2 regions of the Bradyrhizobium sp. AUGA SZCCT0177 genome follow, and region 2 is predicted to be linked to the other one. Evidence: predicted binding sites of a transcription regulator. Region 2 holds the regulator's gene; the other holds the start of a gene.
What was found. Region 2 encodes PhoB, which activates phosphate uptake and scavenging genes when phosphate is short. Its sites were predicted from a motif close to TGTCATNNANCTGTCAT; they were not measured.

Region 1 (11,649 bases), on a different contig from region 2:
TTTCCAGTCGCAGGCCGCGGGGCTGCAGACCCAGGCCACCGGGCTGCAGAGCCAGGTTACCGGCCTGCAAAGTCAGGTCACCGGGCTGCAAACCCAGCTCAATGGCGTGCAAAGCCAGGTCGATGCCAACCGCACCGAAGCGCGCCGCGGCATCGCAGCCAGCGCAGCACTCGCCCCCGTCGTGATGCCTTCCGCCGCAGGCAAGCTCACGGTATCGGCGACCGGCGGCGCCTATCGGGGCGCCTATGGCGCGGGCCTCGGGCTTGCGTATCGCCTCAACACCCCGGCGCCGACCGTGCTGTTCGGCAGCTATTCGAACGGCGGCGGCACCGAACATATCGGCCGTGTCGGCATGGCCGCTGAATTCTGAGCAGCGATATTCAGCGATGCGGCGAAGTCGACGAACGCAGGGCCGGCGGCGCGCCCTGTCCACATGGCGCGTGTGTGCGGCAAGCCTTGCGCTGTCGCCGCCGCTTGCGCACGCCCAGCCGGTGGATTGGAGCAAGATGCCGACCATGCAGATCGAGCGGCAATTCGGAGGGCCGTTGAAAGATACCGTCATCCAGCGATTGCGCGATCCAGTCGACGGCACGATCTGCATGGTCTATCTGCCGATCAATGCGCCACATTCGCCGCAGCAGACCAGCGGTTACGTGCAATATGGTTCGACCACGATCGGCTCGATCAGTTGTTTTGCAGGCCCCGCACCTGCGCCGCCCCTAGCCGCCGCCCGGCCCAAACCAGCGCCGGCACAGCGCGCCAGCGTGCCCCCGCCAGAGCCCCCGGCGCCGCTTGACCAGCGCTGGCCGCCCGCCGCAGCGCCTGCCCGTTAGCCAGCCGCCCGCGCGCGCTGCAAGCGCCGCATCACACCGCGGGCCAGATCAGGGTTCCGTCCGGCGCGGCCTGTCCCGAAATCCTGCAGATGTCGCCTTCGAGGCGGACCTTGCCGCTGGCGAGCAGCCGCAGCGCTTCGGGATAGATGCGGTGCTCGATGACGAGGATGCGCTGAGCCAGCGTCTCGGCGGTGTCGCCATCGGCCACCGCGACCGCGCCCTGCATCACAATCGGCCCCGCGTCGGTTTCCGGGATCACGAAATGCACGGTGGCGCCTGAAATCTTCACGCCGGTCGTCAGCGCCTGGCCGTGCGGATCGAGGCCCGGAAAGGACGGCAGCAGCGAGGGATGGATGTTGAGCATCTTGCCGTACCAGCGTTTGACGAATTCGGCGGTGAACAGCCGCATGAATCCGCCAAGGCAAATCAGCTCGACATTCTTTTCATCGAGCGCCCGCTGCAGCACCGCTTCGAAGGCTGCGCGGTCCTTGCCGAACGGCTTGCTCTCGATCACGGTCGTGGGAATGCCGCTCGCAGCAGCCTTTTCCAGGCCACCGGCATCGGCGCGGTTGGAAATCACGGTGACGATTTCCGCCGGGAAATCCGGTGCTTTGGCCGCGTCGATCAGCGCGGCCATGTTCGATCCACGCCCGGAGATCAGAATGGCGACGCGGCGCTTCACGGCGTCACCGCGACAGGTCCAGATGACCGTTATAGACCACGCGATGCTCGCCTTCCGCCGCGATCACTTCACCGAGCAGGGCGACAGTCTCGCCGCCCTCGGTGAGGATTTCGGTGACCCTGTCGATCGCATCCGGCTTGACGATCGCGATCATGCCGATGCCGCAGTTGAAGGTGCGCAACAATTCGAGCTCGGCGATGCCGCCCTGCTCGGCCAGCCATTTGAAGACAGGCAATACCGGCAGCCGCGCCAGATCGATGCCGACCCCGAGATGCTTCGGCAGCACGCGCGGAATGTTGTCGGTGAAGCCGCCGCCGGTGATGTGGGCGAGGCCTTTGATGGCGCCGGTTTCGCGGATCGCGCGCAGGCACGATTTCACATAGAGCCGCGTCGGCGCCAGCAGCGCGCCGCCGAGCGTCATCACGGGCGAGAACGGTGCCGGGGCGTCAAAGCCGAGGCCGGAATTCTCGACGATTTTGCGGACCAGAGAGAAGCCGTTGGAATGCACGCCCGAGGAGGCAAGACCGATCACGGCGTCGCCGATCGCAATGTCTGAACTCGGCAGCAGCGTGCCGCGCTCGGCAGCCCCCACAGCAAAGCCCGCGAGGTCGTAATCGCCGTCCTTGTAGAGGCCAGGCATTTCCGCGGTCTCGCCGCCGATCAGGGCGCAGCCGGACTCCCTGCAGCCCTCGGCAATGCCGGCCACGATGGCGGCCGCAGCTTCCGGATCGAGCTTGCCGCAGGCGAAATAGTCGAGGAAGAACAGCGGCTCGGCGCCCTGCACCACGAGGTCATTGACCGACATCGCCACCAGGTCGATGCCGATTCCGCCGTGCAGGCCGGTCTCGATCGCGATCTTGACCTTGGTGCCGACGCCGTCGGTCGCGGCCACCAGCACCGGGTCCGTGAAGCCGGCTGCCTTGAGGTCGAACAGCCCGCCAAAGCCGCCGATCTCGGCGTCGGCGCCGGCGCGGGCGGTGGCACGCACCATCGGCTTGATGAGATCGACGAGGCGATTGCCCGCATCGATATCGACGCCCGAATCGGCGTAAGTGAGCCCGTTTTTGCGGTCGATCATGCTCAATTCCCGTCAGAAGACGGCTGGTTACGAGGATTTCGGCGATCCTGCAATGGCTCGCAAGCGCGGGGTCGATATACTATGTAGATAACAACCGGCCCGCCCCGCAAAGGGCCGGATCTGTTACGCAATTAGGCCGGTAGCCGGGAAGCGACCGAGTTGAATATTCCGAATATCATTACACTGGGTCGCATCATCCTGGTGCCCATTATCGTCTGGGCGATCGCCTCGAGGCAGATGGAGATCGCGTTCGCTATCTTCGTGATTGCCGGCGTCAGCGACGCCGTCGACGGTTTCCTCGCCAAGCGCTTCAATATGACCAGCGAGCTCGGCGCCCTGCTCGATCCCCTCGCCGACAAGGCGCTTTTGGTCTCGATCTACGTCTCGCTCGGAATCTGGGGCGCGGTGCCGCTGTGGATCGTGATCCTGGTGGTGTCGCGCGACATCATGATCGTCACCGCCGTGATTGTGTCATGGTTGTTCGACAAGCCTATCCCGATGAAACCCTTGATGGTCTCGAAGCTCAACACGGTGGCGCAGGTGGCGTTCGCCGCCCTGGTGCTGGCGTCGCTCGGCTTCAACTTCAAGCCGACGCCATACGACCTGATCCTGATGGGCTTTGTTACGGTCTTTACTTTGGTTTCCGTCTCCCTCTATCTCGTGGAGTGGGTGCGGCACATGAGTACGATCGAGGCCAAATAGGCGTTTTGTTTGAAGCGTTTTGTTTGACGCGTCCTCACGCGAACCGGTACCCACTTCGCTTGAAAACGCCATGGTTCCGGAGACTTGCGTGGCAGTTCGCGTTCAACCCCGTCAGCTTGCCTTTGCGCTGCCGCATGCAGAAAGCCTGACCCGCGACAATTTTCTGGAAGGGCCGGCCAATGAGGCGGGCCTGGCGCTGATCGAAAGCTGGCCCGACTGGCCCAACCGCATCATGCTGCTGGTAGGCCCGGAAGGCTCCGGCAAGAGCCATCTCGCCGCGATCTGGGCCGAGCAAGCCGGCGCCCGCTCGATATCCGCACGCGCTTTGACGCCCACCGCCGTACCCGGCGCGCTTGCGACGGGGGCGCTGGTGGTCGAGGACCTGAAACCGGGGGATTTCGACGAGCGTGCGATGTTCCACCTGATGAATCTGGGGCGGGAAGACGAAGCCTTCATTCTGATGACGGCGCGGATGGCACCATCGGCCTTCGAGGTCGAGCTGCGCGATCTGCGGTCGCGGCTGCGCGCGGTGCCGACGGTGCCGCTATTGCCGCCCGACGATCTGTTGTTCCGCAGCCTGATCGTCAAATTCTGCGCCGACCGGCAGCTGAGCATCGACGAGACTGTCGTGAGCTATCTCGCCAGCCGGATCGAGCGATCCTATGCGGCTGCGCGCCAGGCCATCGACCTGCTGGATAGCGAGGCGCTGCGGCTCGGCCGGCCGGTGACCCGGGCGCTGGCAGCCGAATTGCTGCGCAACGCCTGACGGGCGCTGCTGCCGCTGCGCGCCATGTCACGCCCCCGCCGCCTTGACGGCGGCGGCGGGCGGAACATCAATGTCATCGAAACGTCATCCAACTATCACATGGTGCGCACGGCATCCGCCTAAACTGGCGCTGCGCTCCAACTGAGATGGACCGAAACTTCATGGACTCGGCACAAGCTATTGAAATAACAGAAAAAGACGCAGTTGCCGAAGCGCCACTGGCCATCGCCACCAGCCCGGAGCGGTTCATCAATCGCGAGCTGTCCTGGCTGCACTTCAATCGCCGCGTGCTCGAGGAAGCGGTCAATCCCGGCCACCCCACGCTGGAGCGGGTCCGGTTCCTGTCGATTTCAGCCAATAACCTTGATGAATTCTTCATGGTCCGTGTCGCCGGTATCAAGGCGCAGGTCCGTGAAGGTATCGCCGAACGCAGCCCCGACGGCCTGACCCCGTCCGAGCAGCTCGTCGCCATCAACAAGACGGTTTCGGAACTCGCCTCGGATCAGCAGGCGATCTGGAGCGACCTGCGCACCATTCTGTCCAAGACCGGGATCATTCTGGTCGATGGCCATGACGTCACCAAGGCCGAGCGGAGCTGGATCGAGGATCACTTCCTCCATAACATCTTCCCGCTGCTGACGCCGCTCGCCATCGATCCGGCGCACCCCTTCCCGTTCATCCCGAGCCTTGGTTTCACGATCGCGCTGCATTTGTCGCGGGTCGCCGACGGCAAGCCGATGAACGCGCTGATCCGCATGCCCGGCAAGATCGACCGCTTCATCCGCATGCCCGCGGGCAAGGACGGCGCGGTACGCCTGATCACCCTGGAACAGGCCACCGGCCTGTTCATCGGCCGCCTGTTCCCCGGCTATACCGTCAAGGGCCAGGGCGCCTTCCGCATCATCCGCGATTCCGAACTGGAAATCGAGGAAGAGGCCGAGGATCTGGTCCGCCTGTTCGAGACCGCGCTGAAGCGGCGGCGGCGCGGATCGGTGATCCGGCTCGAGATCGAAGCCAAGATGCCGGAGGAGCTTCGCGCCTTCGTGCAGCAAGCGCTGTCCACCGCCGACGACGAGATTTTCCTGGTCGACGGCGTGCTGGCGATGAACGAGCTGTCGCAGCTGACGCGGCTCGACCGGCCCGACCTCGAATTCGTGCCCTATGTGCCGCGCCATCCCGAGCGCGTGCGCGACCATGGCGGCGATATCTTCGCTGCGATCCGGCAGAAGGATCTGGTGGTCCATCACCCCTACGAATCCTTCGACGTCGTCGTGCAGTTCCTGCAACAGGCCGCCCGCGACCCCGACGTGGTCGCCATCAAGCAGACGCTCTACCGCACCTCGAACAACTCGCCGATCGTGCGCGCGCTGGCCGAAGCCGCCGAAGCCGGCAAGTCGGTGACCGCCTTGATCGAGCTGAAGGCGCGGTTCGACGAGGAAGCCAATATCCGCTGGGCGCGCGACCTCGAACGCGCCGGCGTGCAGGTGGTGTACGGGTTCATCGAACTGAAGACCCACGCCAAATTGTCGATGGTGGTGCGCCGCGAGGGCGGCAACCTCACCACCTATGTCCACACCGGCACCGGCAATTATCACCCGGTCACCGCGCGCATCTATACCGACCTGTCCTACTTCACCTCGGACCCGATCATCGGGCGCGATGCGGCTCGGGTATTCAACTACATCACCGGCTACGCCGAACCCAGCGACATCGAGCGCATGGCGGTGTCGCCGCTGACGCTGCGCAACCGCATCATCGAACACATCAAGGGTGAATCCAATTACGCCCGCCACGGCAAGCCCGGCGCGATCTGGATGAAGATGAACTCGCTGGTCGACCCCGACATCATCGATGCGCTGTATGAGGCCTCGCAGACCGGCGTCGCGATCGAGCTCGTGGTGCGCGGCATCTGCTGCCTGCGGCCCGGGCTGCCCGGACTTTCCGAGAACATCCGCGTCAAATCCATCATCGGCCGGTTCCTCGAACACGGCCGAATCTACTGCTTTGGCATGGGTCAAGGCCTGCCGAGCACAAAAGCTGCTGTGTATATCTCGTCCGCCGACATGATGCCGCGGAACCTGGACCGCCGCGTCGAGGTGCTCTGTCCGCTGCAAAATCCCACGGTTCATCAGCAGGTTCTCGAACAGATCATGGTCGCGAACCTGAAGGATACCGAGCAAAGCTGGCAATTGTTGCCGGACGGGTCTTCAACGCGTATGAAGGCCGCGAAAGGCGAAGAGCCGTTCAATCTGCACAACTACTTCATGACGAATCCGAGTCTGTCAGGCCGTGGAAAGTCTCTCAAGGAATCTTCGCCGCGCCGCCTCACGCGCCGTAATGAGCGTCAGCATTCGTCCTAGCGGGTTGCGTCATATGGGGGATTGGCGGTGAAGCGGCCGCGCCAGCGCGCAACCAGCGTCGCCGTCATCGATATCGGTTCGAACTCGGTTCGTCTCGTCGTCTATGAAACGATGGCGCGCAGCCTCGTCACGATCTTCAACGAGAAGGCGCTGTGCGGGCTCGGCCGCGAGGTCCAGACCACCGGGCTGCTGGCGACCGACGCCGTCGCCAAGGCATTGACCGCGCTGCGGAGGTTTCGCGCGTTGTGCAAGATCCAGAAGGTCGGCCGCGTCTATGCGATCGCCACGGCGGCCTGCCGCGACGCCTCCAACGGCCCCGACTTCATCGCCAAGGCCGAGCGCATCTGCGGCGCCCCCATTCAAATTCTGTCGGGACCGCGCGAGGCCAAATTGTCGGCGCTCGGCGTCGTGTCCGGCGTGCACAATCCCGACGGCATCGTCGGCGATCTCGGCGGCGGTTCGCTCGAACTGATCGACGTGCACCGCAACCGCGTCCGCAGCGGCGTCACGCTACCGCTCGGCAGCCTGGCGCTGCAGGATCTGTCGGACAAATCGCTGAAACGCGCCGACCGAATCGTCCGGGACGAACTGTCCGACGTCGCCCAGCTCAAGGCCGGCCGCGGCCGCACCTTTTATGCGGTCGGCGGCACCTGGCGCGCGCTGGCGCGCATCCACATCATCCAGAGCGACTACCCGCTGCGGGTGATGCACGGCTATTCGATCCCGGCGGCGGAAGCGCTCGACTTCGCGCAGCGGCTGAGGCGGCTGGCCGCGGCCAACATGCTGGCCAATATCGAGATGATCTCCGACGCGCGGCGGCCGCTGCTGACCTACGCGGCGCTGGTGCTCGAACACATCATTCGCGTTGCCAGGCCCAAGACCATCGTGTTCTCGACCTTCGGCGTGCGCGAGGGGCTGCTGTATGAAAAGCTGCCACCATCCGAACGCGCCCTCGATGGATTTATCTGCGCCGCGCAAACGCTGAACCAGCTGTTGTCGCGGTCCGCCCGCCATGCCGAAGAACTGGTCTCGTGGACCGATCGTCTGGTCAGGGTCGTCAAGCTGCGCGAAACCGTCGAGGAACGGCGGCTGCGCCACGCCGCATGCCTGCTGTCCGACATCGGCTGGCGGGTGCATCCGGACCATCGCGGCGAGGAGACGCTGAGCCTGATCACCAACGGCAATTTCGGCTCGATCAGCCACCAGGGCCGCGCCTTTGTCGCGCTGTCGGTGTTTTATCGCTACGCCGGTCTCAGCGAGGAAAACGAACCGCCGGCGCGCATTCGCGAGCTGGTGCCTCCGGCGATGGACGAACGCGCCAGAATGCTGGGCGCGGCGTTCCGCGTTGCGCATCTGATCTCGGCGGCGCGAACCGGCGTGCTGCCCGCGACGCATTTCCGCAGCCAGGGCCGCAAGCTGATGCTGGTGTTCGAGCACCGGATGGTCGATCTGGTCGCCGACCGTGTCGGCAGCCGCTTCAAGCAACTGGCGCGGCTGGTCGGACGCTCCGGCTCGATCGTGCGGCGGTAAAGACAGAATTATCCCTGTCTCATTGCACAGCGGCCCCAAGGAGGGATGCGACGGATCGCCGAGAACGCCAAGCTCACATAAAAAACGCCCGGGAGATTCCCGGGCGTTACCGTTTTCGCGATGCGAGCCGTTCGCTACGCAATCCGCTGTCTGAACACCTACGCCGCCTTGGCGGCGTGCTCGGCGGCGTGTTTTTGCTGCGCGCTTTTGCGCCACATCGATCCCACCACCAGCACGATCGCGATGCCGATCAGCCCGCACACCACCTCGGCGCCATGACCGCCATTGGCGAAGTGCAGGCCGGTCCAGCCGAATAGCTTGTCGAGCTGGACGCCGACCGGGCCGTCGGAAAGCGCACGCAAATGCGGAACGACGGCAGGATCGGTGGCCATCACCTCGCCCGCGACCCAGCCGAGCAGGCCTGCACCGGCCCACACCAGAGCCGGCATGCGCGTCAGCAGCGCCATGATCAGCGCCGCACCGGCAACGATCAGGGGAACGCTGATCGCAAGGCCGATCACCAGCAGCGGAATGCTGCCATTGGCGGCCGCCGCAACCGCGATCACGTTGTCGAGGCTCATCACGATGTCGGCGATCGCCACGATCCGCACGGCAGCCCACAGATGCGCCGCCGCGTGCACGTCGCCCTCACCTTCATCTTCGGGCACCAACAGCTTGGCCGCGATGTAGAGCAGCGCCAGTCCGCCGACCAGCTTGAGGAACGGTAGCGCCATCAGCGACACGACGATGCCGGTGAAGATGATGCGCAGCCCAACGGCGACGCCGGCGCCGAGGATCATGCCCCAGAACCGCTGGCGCGGCGGCAGCCCGCGGCACGCCATCGCGATGACGAGCGCATTGTCGCCCGACAGCAGGATGTTGATCCACATGATCTTGCCGAGCGCGACCCAGAAGGCGGGCTGCTGCATCTCGGCCTGGAACTGCGTGAAGAAAGTCGAGATCGTCGCCGGATCGAAAATTTGCAGCACCCAGTTCACAGCATGCTCCCCCCGGCGCTTGGCCGTCCTGGGCGGCGCTCGCGCGCCGCTCGTTTTGAATTAACCGACGATTTCGTTGCCGGAGAAGAACTGCGCGATTTCAATCGCGGCCGTCTCCGTCGCGTCCGAACCATGCACCGAATTCTCGCCGATCGACTTGGCGTGAACCTTGCGGATCGTGCCCTCGGCCGCCTTCGACGGATCGGTGGCGCCCATCACGTCGCGATATTTCAGCACCGCACCCTCGCCCTGCAACACCTGCACCACGACCGGGCCCGACGTCATGAAGTCGACCAGTTCGCCGAAGAACGGACGCGCCTTGTGGACCGCGTAAAAGGTTTCAGCCTGGTCGCGCGTCATGCGAATGCGCTTCTGGGCCACGATCCGAAGACCCGCCTTCTCGATCAACGCGTTGACGGCGCCAGTCAGATTGCGCTCGGTCGCGTCGGGTTTGATGATCGAGAAAGTGCGTTCCATCGCCATAGTTACGTCCTTACAAACACTGATTGGGAGTTGGGGGCTTATATCGGCGCAGTCCTGCGACGGCAAGCGACCCAATGCCGCGCTATCGCGCAGTTTTGACGCGTTTTCGCTGGCCAGCCCCCTGCCCGCCCCCGGATCGGGCGTCTTGCGGGCCGATCCGAAGCGAGCTCACGGATGGCGCGTTTTCCGCGCCGAAACCTCGCGGAGACGATCACGCTTCGCGATCGGATGATCGCGTTTCGCAATCGATCGCATTGCATTGCCGGGGCTTCGCTGGGAGTAGGCCCGCATCCGCTTCGGCGGGCCCGCTATGGCCCCCGGCCATTCAGGGAACCAGTGGGACTGCGCTTTTTCGGCTCGTTTCAGATGCATGCATAGGAGTTCTGCAACCGGAAACAAATCGCAGCCTCGTGACTTGATCCTGCAGCAACTTACTCAGATCTACTCAAAAGCGACGCTGGAACTCGCCATGGATAGCCGAATCAATCCCGTTTTCGAGCAGATCGATCACCGGACTTCGCAATCGATCTGCGATGCCGTCGGCGAACGCTTGCAGCAGTATATGCGTCCGGAAACCGAACTCTCGCCCCGATTGCAGCAATTGATCAATGAGCTCCGCCGGCGCGAGAACGAGCGGCATTAACCTGTATCGGGAGGCTCAGGAGAGCCTGTTCGTCAGATAAATCGGTTGCGTTTGGCGGCGGGTCCGGTGACAAGGCCGCATGCTTTCAATCACAGATATCTCGATCCGGATTGCCGGACGGCTTTTGATCGAGGACAGCTCGGTACAGATCGTGCCCGGCGCGCGCGTCGGCTTTGTCGGCCGCAACGGCGTCGGGAAATCAACGCTGTTTCACGCGATTCGCGGTGATCTGCCGACCGAATCCGGTAGCATCTCGATACCTCCGCGCTGGCGCATCGGCAGCCTTGCGCAGGAAGCACCCGACGGGCCGGAAAGCCTCATCAACGTCGTGCTGAAGGCCGACCTGGAGCGCGACGCGTTGTTGCAGGAAGCCGAGATTGCCGACGATCCGCACCGGATCGCCGAGATCCAGACCAGGCTGGTCGATATCGATGCGCATTCGGCGCCTGCCCGCGCCGCGGCGATCCTCTCGGGCCTCGGCTTCTCGACCGCGGATCAGGCCCGCCCCTGTTCGGAATTCTCCGGCGGCTGGCGCATGCGCGTCGCACTCGCCGCGACGTTGTTCGCGGCGCCCGATTTGCTGCTGCTGGACGAGCCCACCAACTATCTCGACCTCGAAGGCACGCTCTGGCTGGAAGACCATCTGGCGAATTATCCGCGCACGGTGATCGTGATCAGCCATGATCGCGATCTGCTCGACACGTCGGTCGACCAGATCCTGCATCTCGATCGCGGCAAGCTGACGCTTTACAAGGGCACCTATTCGTCGTTCGAGGAGCAGCGCGCCACGCGCGAGATGCTCGACGCCAAGCACGCCAAGCGGCAGATGGACGAGCGCAAGCGGCTGCAGGCGTTCGTCGACCGTTTCAAGGCGAAAGCATCCAAGGCGCGCCAGGCCCAGTCGCGCGTGAAAATGCTGGAGCGGATGAAGCCGGTCACGGCGCTGGTGACGCAGGACGTGCGCGAGATTTCATTCCCGACGCCTGAAAAGATGCTGTCGCCGCCGATCATCGCGGTCGATGACGTCTCGGTCGGCTACGATCCCAAAAAGCCCGTGCTCAACCGCGTCACGCTGCGGATCGACACCGAAGATCGCATCGCGCTCTTGGGATCGAACGGCAACGGCAAATCGACACTTGTAAAACTGCTCGCGAACAAGCTGCCGCCGTTCTCGGGGCGGATCACGCGTGCGGAAAAACTGTCGGTCGGCTATTTCGCGCAGCATCAGGTCGACGAACTCAACCTCGATGGCTCGCCCTACGACCATGTCCGCAAGCTGATGCCCGAGACGCCCGAGAGCAAGGTGCGCGCGCGGGTCGGCGCCATCGGATTTTCCGGCAAGGCCGGCGACACCCTGGTGAAGAGCCTGTCGGGCGGCGAGAAGGCGCGGCTGCTGCTCGGCCTCGCGACGTTCTACGGCCCCAACATGATCATCCTGGACGAGCCGACCAACCATCTGGACATCGACAGCCGCGCCGCCCTGGCCGAAGCCATCAATGAATTTCCCGGCGCCGTCATCATGGTCTCGCATGACCGCTATCTGATCGAAGCCTGCGCCGATCAATTGTGGGTGG
Region 2 (11,649 bases):
GGCCCGATCACCTTCTTCACCGCTTCGAGATCGCCATGCGCGACCTGGTCGAAGCCGTCCAGCGGCGGACCGAAACCTTCCAGATATTTGGCCGAGCCGGTCGCCGCCAGCGTGCCCAGCGTGCGGCCGTGGAACGCGCCCTCGAAGGTGACGATGCGGTAGCGCTCGGGATGTCCCTTGGCGGCGTGATAGCGGCGCGCGACCTTGATCGCGCATTCCATCGCTTCCGCGCCGGAATTACAGAAGAACACCAGATCGGCAAAGCTCTGCTCGCACAGCCTTGCTGCAAGCTTGTCGCCGTCCGGACTCCTGAACAGGTTCGACATGTGCCAGAGCTTGGTGGCCTGCTCCTGCAAGGCTGCGACCAGATGCGGATGGCAGTGGCCGAGCGCATTCACTGCCACACCCGAGGTGAAGTCGAGATAGCGCTCGCCTGACGTCGAGATCAGCCACGCGCCTTCGCCGCGTTCGAAACCGAGATCGACTCTCGCGAATACGGGAAGCAGATGCGACGGGGCGCTGTTGGTCATGGCTATCACTGACGGTTAGAGACCGGCCACATAGCGTGCATTGGCGCGAACGCGGCACAGCCGGTCTTGCGAAAACAAAACGTGCCGCCTTTTCGGGGCGGCACGTGACAGGCATTCTATGCTGGCTTTGGACCGTGTCAACACGCCGAAATCCGCTTGTTTTGAGCATGATCTCCGGGCAAGCGCCTTGCGCTTGTCCCGAGGGAAAACCGGCGTCCACTTTTCCGGATCATGCTCGAACCGCTTCCCTGCGGTGCAAGATAAAGCAATCCGTAGCATTCCGGTGCCGTGGAAAACTCCAATTACAATGCATAAATACCGGAACATGTGGACGCACGGACGCGGACTCTTGCGCCAGAGTCCCGCCATATTGTAGCGTCTGGGCTGTCGGGTACGACATCTCGTGCGGAAGTACTGACCCCTAGAGTCCATTTTGTAAGGCGTAAACGTTCGGGCGGCTTTTTTGCGCCCGGCGAGGGCTAAGGGATTCTGCCCGCTGGGATTTTTGAGAATTGGCATCGCCAGCGCTGCCCCCGGTTTGGCCGGCTCTGTGCGAAGGGAAGAATGCGATGACGGTATTGACCTGGTCCGACGAGCGCGTCGAGCAGCTTAAAAAGCTCTGGGAGGGCGGACTTTCCGCCAGCCAGATCGCCGCGGAACTCGGAAATGTGACGCGAAATGCAGTGATCGGCAAAGTGCACCGGCTGGGTCTCTCCGGCCGTGCCAAGAGCCCCTCCTCGGCCGCGCCGCGTCAGCGCAAGGCGCGCCCCGCCCAGCAGATGATGCGGGTGGCGCGCCCGGTGTCGCGCGGTAACACCGCGCTGGCCCACGCCTTCGAGGTGGAGATGGAGCCGGATCCGGTCGCCTACGACAATGTGGTGCCGATGAGCCAGCGGCTGACGCTGCTCGAATTGAACGAGGCCACCTGCCACTGGCCGATCGGCGACCCCTCCAGCTCGGAATTCTTTTTCTGCGGCGGCAAGGCGCTCAGCAGCCTGCCCTATTGCGCGCATCACTCGCGCATCGCCTATCAGCCGGCCTCCGATCGCCGCCGCCCGGCGCCGAAGCCGACCAGGTAAGAGCTGCGCATCAGCTACGCGGAAAATATCCGCTGTCGTCCCTGCGAACGCAGGGACCCATAACCACAGGCGATCGTGGTTAGGCTTGGCTGGAGCTCCAGCTCGCTTCAAAAATCGATACTTGTGGTTATGGGTCCCGGCCTTCGCCGGGACGACGATGGAGTATTGGCTACTCCACCTTCGCGAACCGATCATCCAGCGCGTAGCCGGCGCCGCGCACGGTGCGGATCGGGTCCTGTTCGCGGCCGGGGTTGAGCAGTTTGCGCAGGCGGCCGATATGGACGTCGACGGTACGCTCGTCGATGTAGATGTCGCGGCCCCAGACGCTGTCGAGCAGTTGCTCGCGGCTGAACACGCGGCCGGGATGTTCCAGGAAAAACTCCAGCAGGCGATATTCGGTGGGGCCGAGATCGATCGGACGGCCCGAGCGCGCGACGCGGCGCTTCTCGCGGTCGAGTTCGATATCGCCATAGGTCAGCACGGTGGCCAGCCGCTCCGGGCTCGCCCGCCGCAACAGGCCCTTCACCCGCGCCAGCAGCTCCGGCACCGAAAAGGGTTTTACGATGTAGTCGTCGGCGCCGGTCGCCAGCCCCCGCACCCGTTCGCTTTCCTCGCCGCGCGCGGTCAGCATGATGATCGGCAGCGCCTTGGTCTCCGGCCGCGCCCTTAAGCGGCGGCACAGTTCGATGCCGGACAGGCCCGGCAGCATCCAGTCCAGCACGATCAGGTCGGGCACCCGCTCCTTCAACCGTGTATCGGCGTCGTCACCGCGGGCGACGGTTTCGACCTCATAGCCTTCGGCATCGAGGTTGTAGCGCAGAAGCGTGGTGAGCGCTTCCTCGTCTTCAACCACCAGAATGCGTGCGTTCATCTATGTAAGCCTCTTGTGTTTTGACGCGCTGTCGATACGCGAAAAACGTCTCTCGTTCCGCTGTCAGTTCAGTAACTAGTTTCCCGGCACAGTCGTGGCGAAATTCGTCATGTCGCCCTTCGGGCGCTTGTCGAGGATCTGCTGGCCTTCGATCATGTAGAACACGGTCTCGGCGATGTTGGTGGCATGGTCGCCGATCCGCTCGATGTTCTTGGCGCAGAACATCAGATGGATACAGAACGAGATGTTGCGCGGATCTTCCATCATGTAGGTCAGGAGTTCGCGGAACAGCGAGGTGCAGATGGCGTCGACTTCCTCGTCGCCCTTCCAGACCGCCATCGCCGCCGGCAGGTCGTGCGACGCGTAGGCGTCGAGCACGGACTTGACCTGCGACTGCACCAGATCGGTCATGTGTTCGAGACCGCGGATCAGTTTCAGCGGCTGGAAATCGTTCTCCAGCGCCGCGACGCGCTTGCCCATGTTCTTGGCGAGGTCGCCGATCCGTTCCAGATCGGTGGCCACCCGCATGGCGCCGACGATCTCGCGCAGGTCGATGGCCATCGGCTGGCGGCGGGCAATCGTCAGCACCGCGCGTTCCTCGATCAGGTGCTGCAGGCGGTCGATCTCGGCGTCGGAGGCGACGACGCGTTTTCCGAGCGCAACGTCGCGCCGGATCAAGGCATCGACGGATTCGGTGATCATGCGTTCAGCAAGGCCGCCCATTTCGGCGACCAGGCGGGTCAATTCCTGAAGATCGCTGTCGAACGCCTTCGCGGTATGCTCTGAAGCCATTGTCTTCTCCTCGCGATGTGCGCTTAGCCGAACCGGCCGGTAATGTAATCCTGGGTGCGTCGATCGCTCGGCGAGGTGAAAATCTTGTTGGTGTCGTCGAATTCGACCAATTCACCGAGATACATGAAGGCGGTCTTGTCCGAGACGCGCGCCGCCTGCTGCATGTTATGGGTCACGATGGCGATGGTGTAGTCCTCCGCCAATTCTGTGATCAATTCCTCGACCTTGGCGGTCGAAATCGGGTCCAGCGCCGAGCAGGGCTCGTCGAACAGGATCACTTCAGGGCGCACCGCCACCGTGCGCGCGATGCAGAGCCGCTGCTGCTGGCCGCCGGACAGGCTGAGGCCCGATGCATTCAGCTTGTCCTTGACCTCGTTCCACAGCGCACCGCCACGCAACGCCTTTTCGACGCGGCCGTCCATCTCGGATTTCGAGATCTTCTCATAAAGGCGGATGCCGAAGGCGATGTTTTCGTAGATCGTCATCGGAAACGGCGTCGGCTTCTGGAACACCATGCCGACCCGGGCGCGCAGCAGATTGAGATCGAGCTTGGGGTCGAGGATGTTGGTCTGGTCGAGCATCAATTGCCCGGTCGCCTTCTGGCCCGGATAGAGGTCGTACATCCGGTTGAAGATCCGCAGCAGCGTGGACTTGCCGCAGCCGGACGGCCCGATGAAGGCGGTGACGCGGTGGGTGCCGAGCGTGAGGTTGATGTTCTTCAGCGCGTGGTGCTCGCCATAGTAGAAGTTCAGGCCCCGCGCGGTCACTTTCGGCGGCGCGTCGGGCAGCGCCACGTGGGGAACGCCCGCGTTGACGGCACTCATGGATACAGAAACTTCGGTCATTTTGCGGTCCTCTCGGCGCCAAGGATGCGCGCGCCAATATTCAGGGCGAGTACGGTCAGGGTGATGAGCAGCGCCCCGCTCCAGGCGAGCTGCTTCCAGTATTCGTAGGGGCTCTGCACGAAGTTGTTGATGGTGACCGGCAGGTTCGCCATCGTCTTGGTGAGGTCGAGGCTGAAGAACTGGTTCGACAGCGCGGTGAACAGCAGCGGCGCGGTTTCGCCGGCGACGCGGGCGGTGGCGAGCAGCACGCCGGTGATGAGACCACTTCGCGCGGCGCGATAGGCGATCCGCTTGATCACCAGCGAGCGCGGCAGGCCCAGCGCGGACGCCGCTTCACGCAGCGGATTGGGCACCAGGCCGAGCATGTCCTCGGTGGTGCGAACCACCACGGGGATCACGATCACGGCCAGCGCCAGACAGCCGGCAAAGGCCGAGAAGCCGCCCATCGGCACCACGATGGCGCCGTAGACGAACAGGCCGATGATGATCGAGGGCGCGCTGAGCAGGATGTCGTTGATGAAGCGGATCACCGAGGTGAGCCGGTCATGCTTGCCGTATTCGGCCAGATAGGTTCCGGCCAGCATGCCGAGCGGCGCGCCGATGCCAACCCCGATCGCAGTCATGATGATCGAACCGATGATCGCGTTGCGCAGACCGCCATCGGTCGAGCCGGGCGGCGGCGTGTCCTGGGTGAAGACGGCCAGGTTGAGGCCGGCCAGGCCGTTATAGAACAGCGTGAACAGGATCAGCGCGAGCCATGTCACGCCGAACAAGGCGGCGCCGACGCAGAGGCCCCGGATGATGATGTCGTTACGGCGGCGGGAGGCGTAAATCGGGTTCATGGCTCAGTTCCCCGCCTTCTTTTCCAGCCGCATCAGCATCAGCCGGGCGGCCGACAAGACGAAGAACGTCAGCACGAACAGCAGCAGGCCGAGCAGGATCAGGCCGGACTGGTGCAGGCCGTCGCTCTCGGCGAATTCGCTGGCGATCGCCGCCGAGATCGTGGTGCCCGGCGCGAAGATCGAGGATGAGATCTTGAACGAGTTGCCGATGATGAAGGTGACCGCCATGGTTTCGCCGAGCGCGCGGCCGAGCGCCAGCATCACGCCGCCGATCACGCCGACCCTTGTGTAGGGGATCACCACGTTGCGGACGACTTCCCAGGTGGTGCAGCCGACGCCGTAGGCGGCTTCCTTCAGCACCGGCGGCACCGTCTTGAAGACGTCGACCGAGATCGAGGTGATGAAGGGCAGCACCATGATCGCAAGGATCAGCGCGGCGTTGAACAGGCTGAGATAGGACGGGGGACCTGCGAAGATGGTGCCGAGAACCGGGACGCCGTCGAAGATGCTGATCATGAACGGCTGGAACGAGTTGGCCAAAAACGGGCCTAGCACGAAGAAGCCCCACATGCCGTAGATGATCGAGGGAATGCCGGCGAGCAGTTCGACCGCGAGCCCGATCGGACGGCGCAGCCAGATCGGACAGATCTCGGTCAGGAACACCGCAATGCCGATACCGACCGGAATGGCGATCATCATCGCGATCACGGAGGTGATCAGCGTGCCGTAGATCGGCCCGAGCGCGCCCAGCACCGGCGGATCGGCTGATGGCGCCCAGCGCGAGGTGAACAGGAACGAGAAGCCGTATTCCCTGATCGCAGGCCAGGCGCCCACGATCAGCGATAAGATGATGCCGCCGAGAATGAGCAGCACCGAGATCGCACAGGCGCGCGTGAGCCAATAGAAGGTAACGTCACCAAGCTTGAAGGCGCTGAGGGCCCTGGCGCGATCGTAAGGTCCTGCAGCTTCCATCACGTCGCTCTGAACGGCCATGTCTGCCACGCCAATCCCCTGTACTGTATAGCCCAACTGCCCCGGACCCGGCGCCGGTTTTGCACCGGACTCTTGAACCAAGACCCCTGTCGGCCAAGACCTTGTCGACCAAGACCCTGTCGACCAAGTCACTCGGCAAACCAGACCCGCCCGTATTCGCCCTCCTCGCCGGAGGGAAAGACCCAACCCGGAAAGACCCGGGTTGGGCAAAGTGGGAGCACGCTCCCATTGTCGCCGGGCCGGAACGCCGCCCGGCTCTTGTTCTTAAGTTCAGCTCTTGATCTCGGCGGTCCAGGTCTTTTCGATCAGCTTGACCACGGAGTCCGGCATCGGGATGTAGTCGAGCTCCTCAGCCATCTTGCCGCCCTTCTCGAACGACCATTTGAAGAACTTGATGGCTTCCTGGGACGCGGCCTTATCGGTCGCGGACTTGTGCATCAGGATGAAGGTCGCGGCGGTGATCGGCCACGAGGTTTCGCCGGGCTGGTCGGTGAGGATCACGTAGTAGCCGGGCGCCTTCGCCCAGTCGGCGTTGGCCGCAGCAGCCTGGAACGAGGCTACCGTCGGCTGCACGGTCTTGCCTGCCTTGTTGACCATCGCGGCATAGGTCAGCTTGTTCTGCTTGGCGTAGGCGTACTCGACGTAGCCGATCGCGTTCTTGGTCTGGCCGATGTTGCCGGCAACGCCTTCATTGCCCTTGGCGCCAACGCCCGTCGGCCATTCGACCGCGGTGCCGAGACCGACCTTGGCCTTCCACTCGGCGTTCGACTTCGACAGATAGTCGGTGAAGTTGAAGGTGGTGCCCGAACCGTCGGAGCGGCGGACCACGGTGATGGCGTCGGTCGGCAGCTTCAGCTTCGGATTGAGCTTGGCAATCGCGGGATCGTCCCACTTCTTGATCTTGCCGAGATAGATGTCGCCGAGCACTTCGCCCGAGAGCACGAGTTCGCCCGACTTGATGCCTTCGAGGTTCACGACGGGGACGATCGCGCCCATCACCATCGGCCACTGCACGAGGCCATCCTTTTCGAGGGCCTCAGCCTTCAGCGGCGCATCGGTGGCGCCGAAGGTCACGGTCTTGGCCAGGATCTGCTTGATGCCGGCGCCGGAGCCGATCGACTGGTAGTTCAGACCGTTGCCGGTCTCCTTTTTGTAGGCATCGGCCCACTTGGAATAGACCGGGAACGGGAAGGTGGCGCCTGCGCCGGTGATATCGGCGGCGAATGCCGAGGTCGAGGCGGCGACGAGGCCTGCCGCGACGATTGTCTTGATGAAATTCATGGCTGGTCTCCATCTGGTGAGCGAAGCGCCTGTTAACGCCCGATCGCGCTCACGCCGCATCCGTTTAGGTGCGGTCAATAGAGCTTTTACGAAGGTTCGATGACAGTTGGATGACAGACTCAAGCGATTGGAATCGCTAGAGTTTAAGTCCCTGCCGGGGGTTTCGCCTGGGGAAAGCAGGCGGTAAAAGTGGCCCCGTTTTTGGGCACGCTTTCGATCAAAAGCCGGCCGCGATGGCGGTTAACAATATGTTTCACCAAGGATAAACCGAGCCCGGTTCCACCCTGCGCCCGGCTGTCGCCGACATCGACCCGGTAGAACCGCTCGGTCAGCCGCGGCAGATGCTCCGGGGCAATTCCGGGCCCGAAATCGCGCACCAGGACGCGGACTTCCGGCGCGCCATCGGCGGAATTCGCATGCACCAGCGAGACGATGACCTTGCCGCCGGACGCGCCATATTTGAGCGCGTTCTCGATCAAATTTTCGAACAGCCGCAGCAGCTCCTCGCGATCGCCCGCGATCGTCACCGGCAGCTCAGGCAGATCGATCTCGATGGCGACCTGGCGTTCATGCGCCAGCGGCTCCAGCCCGTCGGCGACCTGGCGGATGATGGGCACGATGTCGACCGAGGTATCGGGCCGAACATGCGCCGACAATTCGACCCGCGACAGCGACAAGAGATCGTCGATCAGCCGCGCCATGCGCGTCGCCTGCGCGTGCATGATCCCGAGAAAGCGCTCGCGCGCCTTGACGTCATCCTTGGCCGGCCCTTGCAGCGTATCGATGAAGCCGGACAGGGCGGCGAGCGGCGTACGCAGTTCGTGGCTGGCATTGGCGACGAAATCGGCGCGCATCTCCTCGACCCGGCGCAGCGGCGTCTGATCGTGGAACGTCATCAGCATGCACTTGTCGGCGCCGCCGAACAGCGTCGGCACCGGCACCGGCGTGATGATCAGCTCCATCCAGCGGTCGACCGGCACATGGTCGAGATAGGTCGCGCGGCGCGGCTCGCTGGTCGCGATCGCCTCGCGCAGGGCGGTGATGATTTCGGGCGAGCGAAGCGCGAACTGGGCAAGCTCGTTCTTGCGCAAAGCGGGGGCAAGCTGGGCTGCCGCAGCATTGAGATGGATCACGCGGCCGGCGCGGTCGAGCAGCACGGCCGGATCCGGCATGCCGGCCACGACGGCGCTGACGGCGGCGGCTTCGACCGGATTGACGCCGCGAACGTCTTCGCGCGAGGTGGCCGTATCATGCAGCCGCCATGGCACCAGGGCTGCGGCGGCAATGCAGATGAAGGCCGCAACGGCGCGCGCCACCCCGAGTTCGCCGGTCGCAACGAATACCGACAAAGCGAGGCCCGCGACCAGCAGGATAATGGCCGAATGCCGTAACCGGTCGGACCATGGGGCAAAATAGGAGGAGGAAGAGGAGGAATCGTCTATCGCCATTGTTGGCTTTGTTCCCTCTGTCTTTTGCATCTTTTACGCGCTTTCAGGCGCCGGTGTCTCCACGCTCGCGCACATAGACGGCCTCACGTCTCGGCTCGGCGTCGGGGCCAGGCGCCAACTGGCGCAGGCGCTTCGACCGCGCACCCAGGATAACCTCCCGAAGCGTCAGCAAGATTACAGATATGACAAAAGGCGCAATATAATAGAGGACCCGGAACAGCAGCATCCCGGCCAGCAAATCCTCCCGGTCCATCTGCGAGAGGCCGACCAGCATGGCGGCATCGAAGACGCCGAGCCCGCCAGGGGAATGGCTGGCGAAACCCAGCAGCGTCGCCGAGACGAAGATGACCGCGACGAAGATAAAGTCGACATTGGACTCGCCCGGCACCAGCATATACATCGCCAGCGCGCAGAACCCGAGGTCGACGATGCCGATGCCGATCTGCAGCAGCGTCAGCGGCCCGCCCGGCAGCGTCACGCTCCAGGGTCCACGGCCGACCCCGCGGGGCTGGCTCCAGACCCAGACCACATAGCCGACGAGGCCGGCGATAATCGCAAACGCCAGGGCACGGTTGAGCCAGGCCGGCAACTGATCGATCGAAGCTGCGGCTTCCGGATGATAGGCGATGCCCAGCCCGAGCACGGCGGCGTTGCCGAGCCAGAAGGTGAGCCCGGCCAAGAAGCAGATCTTGGCGACGTCGATCGCGTTCAGACCCCAGGCCGAATAAATCCGGTAGCGCACCGCGCCGCCGGTGAAGACGCTGGCGCCGACATTGTGGCCGATCGAATAGGAGGTGAAGGCGGCCAGGGCGGTGACGCGGTAGGGGATGTGGGTGTGGCCGATCGCCCGCACCGCAAACAGATCGTAGAAGGTCAGCGTGAAGTAACCCGCGCCCACGAACAGCGCCGCCAGCACGATCTGGCGTGGTTCCGTGCTCTTGATGGCCTCGATCACCTCGTTGGAGTCGATGCCCCGCAGCATGTGATAGAGCACGTAGCACGCGGTTCCGATGACCGCGATACTGATCACAACCCCGAGCTTATGCAGGACCTGCTTCTGGCGCAGAAACGAAATCGCCCTGCGTATTGCTTCCAGCATCTAGACCTCGAATTGCGATCCCGCGACGACGGCAACGGTGCGAATTCCGCCGACACTCCGCTGCTCCCTAGGCACTCCAGTAGCGCGTTTTGGGCCGGAGTGGAATTCGTCTAACGACAATAAAACGCGGTTCTTCAATCTATTAGGCGGAATTGATGACAGTGGATGCACAGTTTTGCTGCATTCTGCGCGCCCAAATCGGGCTCCGGCCGGGTCCCTTGGGCAATCCCTTGACCAATCCCTTGGGCTGGAAGGGGTCATGCCGGGGCGTTTCAAGCCGCGGGCGCACTGCGGGAGACCACCCAGTCCCGCAGCCACGACCCCACCGCGCAGCCGCAAAGATAGAGCGCAAACATGATCAGTCCGAGGTCGAGCCAATAGCCAAACCGACCGGGAACCACGCGCGAAAGCGCGGCCGCGACCAGCACGACCGCCAACGCCGCCAGCCACCGCTTCCAGTTTTTCGATACGCCCTCGCCGTGCTGAACGATGGAAATCCAGCCCATCGCCAGCCCAAGCAGCAGCGAGCCCAACAGCCAGCCCCAGAAGAACGTCGTCAGATAGGCCATCCTTACCTCACCACGAAATCGATGCGGCGGTTCTGCGCCTTGCCCTGGTCGGTATCATTGCCGGCGATCGGCTGTGTGCTGCCATAGCCGACCGACGTGAAACGGTTCGCGGGCAGTCCGGCCTTGACCAGGTAATCGGTGACCGCCTGGGCGCGCTTCTCCGAGAGCGCCTGATTGGCGGGTTCCTCACCGTCGGAATCGGTATGTCCGACGACCTCGATATTGGCGTTCGGGCAGCGCAATGCGGTCTCGATCAGCCGGTCGAGCAGCCCGGCGGAATCCGCCACGATGTCGGCCTTCCCCGATTCGAACCGGATCCTGGCCTTGCCGAGCAGGTCGGTAAACAGCTGCTGGCAGACCGTGGGGTCGACCGGCGCCGCGGTCGGTTTGACCGAGATTTCAGGCTTGAATTGCCAGCCCTGCGGAAACTCCTTGCCAAGGCCGGCTCGGATCTGGGTCGCGGCCGCCTCGTAAAGCGCATCGCCCGACAGTTTCACCTCGCGGTCGCTGACCACGAGCGTCCCGGTCGACAGCCGCGACAGCGCGCCGAGCGCCGGCACGACGGCGGCGGCAAATCCTGATGGCGCGCCGATACTCGCCTTCAGGTTGTCGACGACTTTCTCGCTGAAGAATTTGCGGCCCGCCGCCGCCACCAGTGCAGCATGGGCGTTGTTGTCCGGCACATAGCCGGTCAGCGTCAGCGTCACCGCGACCGGATCCTTGTAGGCCTGGAAGATGTAGGGCGGCGCCTTGACGTCGTTGGCCGCGACCGAATAGCCCTCCGGGAGATTTTTCAGCGCGGCGGCGATGGCTTCGCGGCCGCCAAGTTCACGCGCCATCCCTGACAGCGTGACCTTGTTGTCCGACAGCGTGATCTTTCCGTCCTTCAGTTTAGCGATCTGGTCGAGCAACAGCAGCGCGGCATTGTCGAAGCGCTGCGGCGCTCCGCGCGCCAAATTCATCCGGTCGGAGACTTCGACGCCACCGAGCATCGCGCGCGCGGCTTCCATGAGCTTGCTCTTGCTCGAGGGCAGCGGCGAACTGCCGCCCAGCGTCACCCGGACGACGTCGCGTTCAGCCGACCACACGAACGGCTTGGCTTCGGGAACGAGGCGGGTTTCGTCGTTGACCAGCCGCACGCCCGGCACCGCATCCACCGACGCAACCGCGCTCAGCCGGCCCTCTTCCGAGAATGCTTCGGCCGCAAACGTCACGTCGCGGCCCGCAACCGCTATTCGCCTTTTGTCGAGGACGGTATCCTTGAGCGCCGTGGTAGAACGTTGCGCCAGGTCTGCTTCCA

Region 1: a site for PhoB is predicted at 4,144-4,160, ahead of JQ597_RS13565 (RNA degradosome polyphosphate kinase). Genes of this name have one in related genera too.

The regions. Positions count from the first base shown of each region.
Region 1 covers NZ_JAFCMA010000010.1:18,668-30,316, forward strand. Annotated here, with positions in the region: gene JQ597_RS13535 (YadA family autotransporter adhesin) at 1-370, shown strand, start outside; gene JQ597_RS13540 (hypothetical protein) at 507-833, shown strand; gene purN (phosphoribosylglycinamide formyltransferase) at 865-1,515, opposite strand; gene purM (phosphoribosylformylglycinamidine cyclo-ligase) at 1,520-2,593, opposite strand; gene JQ597_RS13555 (CDP-alcohol phosphatidyltransferase family protein) at 2,753-3,295, shown strand; gene JQ597_RS13560 (P-loop NTPase family protein) at 3,384-4,061, shown strand; gene JQ597_RS13565 (RNA degradosome polyphosphate kinase) at 4,223-6,421, shown strand; gene ppx (exopolyphosphatase) at 6,449-7,951, shown strand; gene JQ597_RS13575 (TerC family protein) at 8,110-8,949, opposite strand; gene ndk (nucleoside-diphosphate kinase) at 9,010-9,432, opposite strand; gene JQ597_RS13585 (hypothetical protein) at 9,878-10,072, opposite strand; gene JQ597_RS13590 (ABC-F family ATP-binding cassette domain-containing protein) at 10,155-11,649, shown strand, end outside.
Region 2 covers NZ_JAFCMA010000022.1:125,689-137,337, reverse strand. Annotated here, with positions in the region: gene JQ597_RS24770 (aspartate aminotransferase family protein) at 1-530, opposite strand, end outside; gene JQ597_RS24765 (GcrA family cell cycle regulator) at 1,100-1,609, shown strand; gene phoB (phosphate regulon transcriptional regulator PhoB) at 1,779-2,480, opposite strand; gene phoU (phosphate signaling complex protein PhoU) at 2,556-3,272, opposite strand; gene pstB (phosphate ABC transporter ATP-binding protein PstB) at 3,296-4,117, opposite strand; gene pstA (phosphate ABC transporter permease PstA) at 4,114-4,959, opposite strand; gene pstC (phosphate ABC transporter permease subunit PstC) at 4,963-5,952, opposite strand; gene pstS (phosphate ABC transporter substrate-binding protein PstS) at 6,223-7,233, opposite strand; gene JQ597_RS24730 (ATP-binding protein) at 7,377-8,681, opposite strand; gene JQ597_RS24725 (lysylphosphatidylglycerol synthase domain-containing protein) at 8,725-9,780, opposite strand; gene JQ597_RS24720 (hypothetical protein) at 10,053-10,349, opposite strand; gene JQ597_RS24715 (OmpA family protein) at 10,352-11,649, opposite strand, start outside.